Linked DNA regions of Desulfofalx alkaliphila DSM 12257. The protein of the gene in region 1 interacts with the protein of each later gene in a pairwise test. Links are inferred from orthologs where the notes say so. Each region holds a gene or a part of one and is shown on either strand. Other genes may lie near its edges.

Region 1 (3,952 bases):
CCAGCCCCGCACTTTCCGGCAGCGGTATCAGGTCTTCATCTATTATTTCCACAAACATTTCCCCGGTCCGGCCCACCGGTTGGATTGGGTAGTCAAAGAACTCTCCCCTGGAGTTGGCAAAGAGTAGTTTGTACATGGCGGTCTCCCTTTATTAAATTTTGAATTATAAGTTTTAAATTATAAGTCCTAGGCGTAGGAGTTCAGTTCAATACAGAGCAGGGGGTCAAAGGGCACTCCCTGGTATTGAACCTCCCAGTGCAGGTGGGGGCCAAAGGATCTGCCCGTGTTGCCCACCCTTGCTATGGGATCATTTTTTTGCACATACTGGCCTGAATTAACCAGCAGAGCGGAGCAGTGGGCGTAGAGGGTGCGTATGCCTCCGCCGTGATCAATAATTACCGTGTAGCCGTAGTCGCCGTAATAGCCGCAATAGGCCACTCTACCCCCCTGGGCTGCCCTAATCAGTGCGCCCTGGTCGGCGGCAATATCCACACCGTGGTGGGGCCGGCCTTCATCCCGGATACCAAAGGGGGAAGATATTCTACCCTTTACCGGCCAGTCCATGGCAAAAAAGGGCATGGCGGTGCTGCCCGACGCAGCGGCGGCAGCTGCTTTTGGGCCGGCCCCGGCAGCCGGTATGGTTAAGGTTTGTCCCACCTGCAGGTAGTCGGGGTTGCTGATCCTGTTGACCCGCAGCAGTTCCTGCACCGGCACCTGATAGTTTTGGCTAATGGCTATAATGCTTTCACCGGCCTTTACAGTGTGGCTGGTTTGTCCGCCGGGCAGGTCGATTGCCTGTCCAACGTAGAGCCGGCTTTCGCTGTCTAAGCCGTTGGCTGCAGCCAACCGGGCCACCGATATGCCGTGCCTATTGGCCAAATCCCACAGGGTGTCGCCGGGTTTTACCCGGTATACCGTGGTGCCGGACCGGGACACCCCTGCCGGCGCTGTTTCCGGTTGATAATTTACACGGTTAACGCCATAGGGTTTGTTTTTTATAATCATTTCATCTAACCGGGCATGGGCAGCGGGGCTAAAGCAGCCCATTAGCAGCACCAGCACCAGTAAGTATACTGTTCTTTTGAATAGCATTTAGTCTCACCTCATAATGACAATAGTTAGTTATATTATTGCCATTAGTTGGGAGGGCTATTCATTATTTGTTTTAATCGTCGTTGGTCACCATTTTACGGGTGGGGGGGTAGCTGGGCACTATGGCCTTGGCCTTTTTTCTCTGCTGCAGCATGGCCTGAACCAACTGGCTGTTGGTTTTGCTGTTTTTCATGCGTTCAAAAAGAACTTCCAGGGCATCCCAGGGGTTGGCGTTGCTGAAAGCCCTTCTAAATCCCCAAACCCACTCCAATTCATCCTTGGTAAGCAGGGATTCTTCGCGCCTGGTGCCCGAGCGCTGTACGTCTATGGCCGGGAAGAGCCTGCGTTCGGCCAGGCGGCGGTCCAATATTAATTCCATGTTGCCGGTGCCTTTAAATTCTTCAAAAATAACGTCATCCATGCGGCTGCCGGTTTCAATCAGGGCCGTTGCCAGTATCGTTAAACTGCCCCCTTCTTCTAAATTGCGGGCAGCACCGAAAAATCTTTTCGGCTTGTGAAGGGAAGCCGGGTCAACGCCGCCGGACAGGGTTCTGCCGCTGGGGGGTATCACCAGGTTGTAAGCCCTGGCCAGCCGGGTGATGCTGTCCATTAAAATAACAACGTCCCGCTTGTGCTCCACCAGGCGTTTGGCCCTTTCCAGCACCATTTCTGCCACCTTTACATGGTTTTCAGGCGGCTCATCAAAGGTAGAAGCCACCACTTCACCGTTCACTGAGCGCTCTATATCGGTTACTTCCTCCGGCCGCTCGTCAATTAGCAGCACCATCATTTCTATTTCCGGGTGATTTTGGGAAATGCTGTTGGCTATTTCTTTTAGCAGGGTGGTTTTGCCCGCCTTGGGGGGGGCCACTATTAAACCACGCTGCCCCTTGCCTACCGGAGCAATTAAATCAATAATACGGGTACTTCTTTTCTCCGGGCTAAGCTCCAGGGAAATTCTGTCTTCCGGGTAAAGGGGGGTTAAGCCGTCAAAGTGCAGTCTTTCTGGAGATATTTCAGGGGGATCGCCGTTTACTTCTTCCACCCTCAGCAAGGCAAAGTAGCGTTCGCCTTCCTTGGGTCTGCGCACCTGGCCGGATACCCGGTCCCCTGTACGCAGGTCAAACTTTCTGATTTGGGATGATGATACATAAATGTCATCATTGCTGGGGTGGTACTTAAAGGGTCTTAAAAAACCATAGCCGTCGGGCAGTTTTTCCAGCACCCCTTGGGCTTGAATTATACCCTCCTGTTTGGTTTTGTATTTTAGAATTTCAAAAATCAGTTCTTTTTTGCGCAGTTTATAATAGCCCGGTAATTCCATGGCCCGGGCTATCTTGTACAACTCTACCATGGTTTTGCTTTCTAAAGTATTGATGTTTACATCCAAGATTCTCAAATCTCCCATCATATTTACTTAATGCCGATGACAATTTATTTTCTTATAAACCGGCTGCCTTGCCCCGCTTGGGTCAGGGTTATTTTCTTTTGCAGCACCCTGCGGGAAATGAAGTAGACCAGGGTGCAGACCACTATTGTGTTCACAATTGCACCCACCAAAAGGGGATGCCCCATGGTTTTGCCCAGCGTTAACCAAGTATTTACACTGGCAAATTCAAGGTTGGAAGTAAAAAGGTATAGGGGCACCGGTTTGCCGGTTAGCAGTAAAGAACCCACTATTACGTCAAGGGCAAAGAAAAAAGGTGCGGCCCATTTAAAGAGGATTAATGTCAGCAGGGCTGCAATAACGTTAAAACCCATCAACCAGGCTGCAAAGTAGGCAAGGGGATAACCGAATATCGGTATTGGTAAAAAGAGCATGGCAACGCCCACCGCCATTCCACCGGCGATTTTGTGGGGTGCATCTGGCAGGCTCATTAGTTTATTATATCTTTCAATAAAGATTTGTCGATACTTCTCTATTAATTCCTTTAACACTGGGGCTCTCTCCCCTGGATCTACTTACAGGTGGACAGGTGTATTAGTTTTGGCCCGGCACCTTGGCCCAGTCGGCCAAAAATTTTTCTATACCTGCATCTGTTAAGGGGTGGTTAATCATCTGCTTTAATACTTTAGGCGGAACGGTGGCAATGTGTGCACCTGCCTTGGCAGATTGCAGCACATGTAGGGGATGTCTAATGCTGGCAGCTATAATTTCTGTTTTAAATTGGTAATTGTTGAAGATTGTAACTATATCATAAATTAAATCCATTCCGTCGTGGCCGATATCATCTATCCGGCCCACAAAGGGGCTTACATAGGTGGCACCTGCCAAGGCGGCCAGCAGGGCCTGGTTGGCTGAAAACACCAGGGTTACGTTGGTCTTTATGCCCCTTTCCCTGCACTCCTTGGTTACTTTCAGGCCCGCTTCGTTCATGGGCAGTTTAACCACTATGTTAGGATGAATTTCAGCCAATTGTATTGCTTCTGCCAACATTTTATCCGGTTCAAGGCTTACAGCTTCAGCGCTAATGGGGCCCTTAACCAGGTCGGTTATTTCTTTTACCACCTGGGCAAAATCCCTGCCTTCCTTTGCTATCAGCGAAGGGTTAGTGGTGACGCCAGAGATAACGCCCAATTGATAACATTCCCGAATTTCGTCTATATTTGCAGTATCCAGAAAAATTTTCAAAGCCTAAATCACCCCTCACCTCATAATTGCCTTAGCCTTAGCCCGGCCTTGGGGCTAAGGCTAAGCTTTACCGCTTGAGCCAAATATTCTGATTTTTTCCCTTATTACTTCTATGGCAGCTTCCCTGCCCGGGCCAATTATTTTTCTGGGATCTATTTCATTGGGTTTTTCATTTAGCACCTTGCGGATGGCACCGGTAATTGCTTCCCTGATGTTGGTGTCGATGTT
Region 2 (3,733 bases), on another replicon or contig:
ACCGGTTGGCGCTAAGCCGCCGCCAGGATTTTTTATTAATGAACCGGCTATCAAGTCAGCCCCCACATGACAGGGTTCTTTGGTTTCTACTAATTCACCGTAACAGTTATCCACAAACACCACTGTTTGTGGTTGTATGCTTTTAATAAACTGAACTAATTTTTCTATTTCCGCAATACTTAATGAAGGACGCCATGCATACCCACGGGAACGTTGTATCATTACCATTTTTGTCTTTTTTGACAAGGCTTTACCTATACCTTGCCAATCTAAACTACCGTCAGGTAGCAATTCTATCTGGTTATAAGTGATGCCATAGCTTCTTAAAGATCCGGGGGTGCTTTCTCGAATACCAATAACCTGCTCAAGGGTATCATAAGGCGCACCTTGCACTGCCAGCAAGTGGTCTCCGGGTTGTAGCACCCCAAACAAACATAAAGCGATGGCATGGGTACCGGAAACAATTTGTCCCCTAACCAAAGCCGCTTCAGCACCAAAAACATGTGCATATATTTTTTCTAGTACATCACGACCTGCATCACCATAACCATAACCGGTGCCTCCCTTTAAGTGAAAATCACTAACCCTTGCCAGCTGAAACGCTTTTAACACCCGTGCATGATTGTGCATAGATGTTTTTTCAATTTGACGGTAAATGGGTTCGATTTCATATTCCACTTCCGAAACTATTTTTTTTAACATTTCACTGTTATACAATAGTATTCCTCCTGATTTATTTAGTCCTCTGTTAAGTCATCATAGGCATTTATGAGATCTTCTGCGGTAATGGTCATCAGTTCTTCTTTGCTAATCTTTGGCAGTTGAGCATTTACTAATCGCACTGCCTGCAACCTCATGGCACGCTCAATTAGATTTCTGACCATTCTGGCATTGCCGCTGTTAATATGGCGCTGTGCTCTGATTTTTATTAAAGTTCTCAATTGATCCCTGGCCTCATCAGTTAAACAATACTGACGTTTTTTTAGCATCATTTCTGCTATTTCCATTAATTCTTGGGTGCTGTAGTCAGGAAAAGTTATATGAATGGGGAATCTTGAACGCAGTCCCGGATTAGTTTCCAAAAAAGCTTCAATTTCATGTTTATACCCGGCTAAAATCAACACCAGGTTGTCTTTGTTATCTTCCATGGCCTTCACCATGGCATCTATTGCTTCTTTGCCAAAATCCTTTTCCCCACCCCTGGCCAATGAATAGGCTTCATCAATGAACATTATTCCGCCCAATGCTTTTTTGATTTCATCCCTAGTGCGTTTGGCAGTGTGTCCTATATATTCACCAACTAGATCCGCTCGCTCTACTTCAATAATATGGCCTTTACTTAGCACACCCATTTCCTTAAATAATTTACCTATAATTCTGGCGACGGTAGTTTTGCCGGTGCCGGGACTACCTTTAAAAATCATATGTAGAACCATTGGTTCATAGGCAAGCTTTTCTTTTTGACGCAGTTTTTGAATTTCTATAAAAGCCTGTAATTCAGTAATCAGTTTCTTAACACTTTTTAAGCCAACTAAACTATCTAACTCTGCTATTATTTTATTTACATTATCCTGACTGGTTGCTCCTAGCTCATTTTTTGCCTGTTGTCGGTCACCTCCCGATGGCCGTATAGGCCCCAGTTGTTTGCGGCGCCATTCATTATCTTTTTTTTCTATTTTCTTTCCTTGGTTCTGCCACATATTTATTTTAACCATCGGGTTCACCTCTTGGGCATATTATGTGTTATTCTCATATATACGCCCAAGGTATAAGTTATGAATTAGAAAATTTTAGATAAACTATTACTATCTCATACCGGCCAAGCCCCTTTGTCTTATAATTGTATAATAAAAAGAAAACCTCTCGCCCAAGGGGAGAGGTCTTTTTAGCTTATAGATTTTTGTTTTCAGCAAATGCTGTATTTACAGGCCTTAAAGGGCTTACTGTAGAAATAGCATGTTTGTAAACCATCATTTGCTTGCCATCACTTTCCAAAATTACCGTAAAGTTATCAAACCCCCGAACCAACCCCTTAAGTTGAAATCCATTTATAAGAAACATGGTGATGGGGATATTTTCTTTACGAACTTGATTTAAAAAAGCATCTTGCAAATTAATCTGGGGTTTAGTCATGGGTGTACCTCCGTTTATCTTTATTTAGGAAATGTTTCTACAAAGTTGAATTATATTCCTGCCAAGTTTTTATAATTTCATCTGCAACTAGGTCTATATTATTGTATTTATTCATATCAAACCAGATTATGCGTGGGTCCCTTTTAAACCAGGTCAATTGTCGTTTGGCATAACGCCGAGTATCTCTCTTAATCAGTTCAACCGCTTGGGCCAATGTTAACTCACCTGCAAGATATGAAGCAATTTCTTTATAACCTAAACCCTGCATAGAGGTAACATGGGCCTTTACACCTTGTTTTATTAGCCCCTGGACTTCTTCAACCAGCCCTTGTTCCAGCATTATATCAACACGCTTTTCAATGCGTTTATAAAGTATTTCTCTAGGCATAGTAAGGCCAAATAAAGCTACTTTATACTCGGGTCTGCTTTTATATTCCGCTTGTTGGAAACTGGAGAAGGGTTTACCTGTAAGTTTATAGACTTCCAGCGCCCTAATTACCCTCCGTACATTTTTATGATGTATACGTTCAGCCGCCCGGGGGTCAACCAGTGACAGTTCTCTGTGCAGCCATTGAGTACCCTTTTCATTAGCTTGTTGTAATAGGCTTTGACGTATTTCTCGGTTTTCTCCCGGCACATCAAAGTTATATTCATCTACCACTGCACGAATGTATAAGCCTGTTCCCCCTACTATTACAGGAATTTTATTTCTGTTATGAATTTCTGCCACAACCTTACGGGCTTCACGCTGATAGCGGGCAACGCTGTAGTCTTCAGTTGGTACTGCCACATCAATCATGTGATGGGGTATACCCTGGCGTTCTTCCATCGAAGGTTTTGCAGTACCTATATCCATTCCTTTATACACTAGCATGGAATCAGCTGATACCACTTCCCCATCTATCTTCTGTGATAAATTTACGCCCACCTCTGTCTTTCCGGTGGCCGTAGGCCCCACCACCGCCAGCAAGGGTTTTTTCATAAATCTTCACCCCCTGCTAACAAAACTCCATAGGCAATAGGTGATTTCTTGCCACCAATGATCTTCTTAAAACCCAATCTGGTAAATTCTTCGCTTTTTGCAGTTTCTTTCATGACCACACATTTCTTTGCAACCCTCAGGGCCTGATTTATTGTCTCTTTACTTATTGAATCATTATTAGCTAATTTGCGCAGGGGTGCCATTCCCGGAGATTTCTTTAATGGATTGCGAAACATGGGGTCAAAATAGACAACATCAAATGATTTATCCGGCAACTTCCTTAGGTAGTTGCGGTGATCGACATTAATAACCTTAATACCACGAATAGCTTTAATAAGGGCCGGATTGCCGTCTTTATAATGCTTTATTCCTTCTTGTACCACATAAGCCATAAGAGGGTTACTCTCCAGCCCCACCACCGTTCCGGTTGGTCCGGCAACATAATTTGCCACCACCGCATCAGAACCTAATCCCAAAGTACAGTCCAATACCATATCCCCGGCACGTAAATCCATAGCTCTAATCATTAGATCAGTATTGCCATTTACTAGCTCTTTAATTCTTAATTTTGCCATTCCAGGGTGAAAAAAGAATTCTTCGCCCTTAATGTAAATACTT

Evidence for each region. Proteins that work in one complex are often made in the same cells at the same time.
Region 2: the proteins of rho (region 1) and hfq interact in binary tests that used the Escherichia coli proteins (3 or more experiments, as listed by UniProt). The link is inferred for Desulfofalx alkaliphila DSM 12257 from one-to-one orthologs.

What each region holds. Positions count from the first base shown.
Region 1 is NZ_JONT01000003.1:108,947-112,898, forward strand. Bases 307-3,252 are described here. They hold rho (transcription termination factor Rho), read right to left. Parts: upstream 2,447-3,252; coding sequence 1,166-2,446; downstream 307-1,165. Other genes in these bases: BR02_RS0103445 (M23 family metallopeptidase), read right to left, coding at 307-1,092; BR02_RS0103455 (DUF2062 domain-containing protein), read right to left, coding at 2,527-3,030; fsa (fructose-6-phosphate aldolase), read right to left, coding at 3,074-3,252. Also shown: BR02_RS0103440 (radical SAM family protein), read right to left, coding at 1-136; more of BR02_RS0103445, read right to left, coding at 187-306; more of fsa, read right to left, coding at 3,253-3,724; BR02_RS0103465 (class II fructose-1,6-bisphosphate aldolase), read right to left, coding at 3,785-3,952. UniProt on the Escherichia coli protein: Facilitates transcription termination by a mechanism that involves Rho binding to the nascent RNA, activation of Rho's RNA-dependent ATPase activity, and release of the mRNA from the DNA template.
Region 2 is NZ_JONT01000004.1:122,288-126,020, reverse strand. The notes cover bases 513-3,239. They hold hfq (RNA chaperone Hfq), read right to left. Parts: upstream 2,134-3,239; coding sequence 1,891-2,133; downstream 513-1,890. Other genes in these bases: BR02_RS0104400 (class I SAM-dependent methyltransferase), read right to left, coding at 3,112-3,239; miaA (tRNA (adenosine(37)-N6)-dimethylallyltransferase MiaA), read right to left, coding at 2,171-3,115; BR02_RS0104415 (AAA family ATPase), read right to left, coding at 738-1,715; BR02_RS0104420 (methionine gamma-lyase family protein), read right to left, coding at 513-702. Outside these bases: more of BR02_RS0104420, read right to left, coding at 1-512; more of BR02_RS0104400, read right to left, coding at 3,240-3,733. UniProt on the Escherichia coli protein: RNA chaperone that binds small regulatory RNA (sRNAs) and mRNAs to facilitate mRNA translational regulation in response to envelope stress, environmental stress and changes in metabolite concentrations.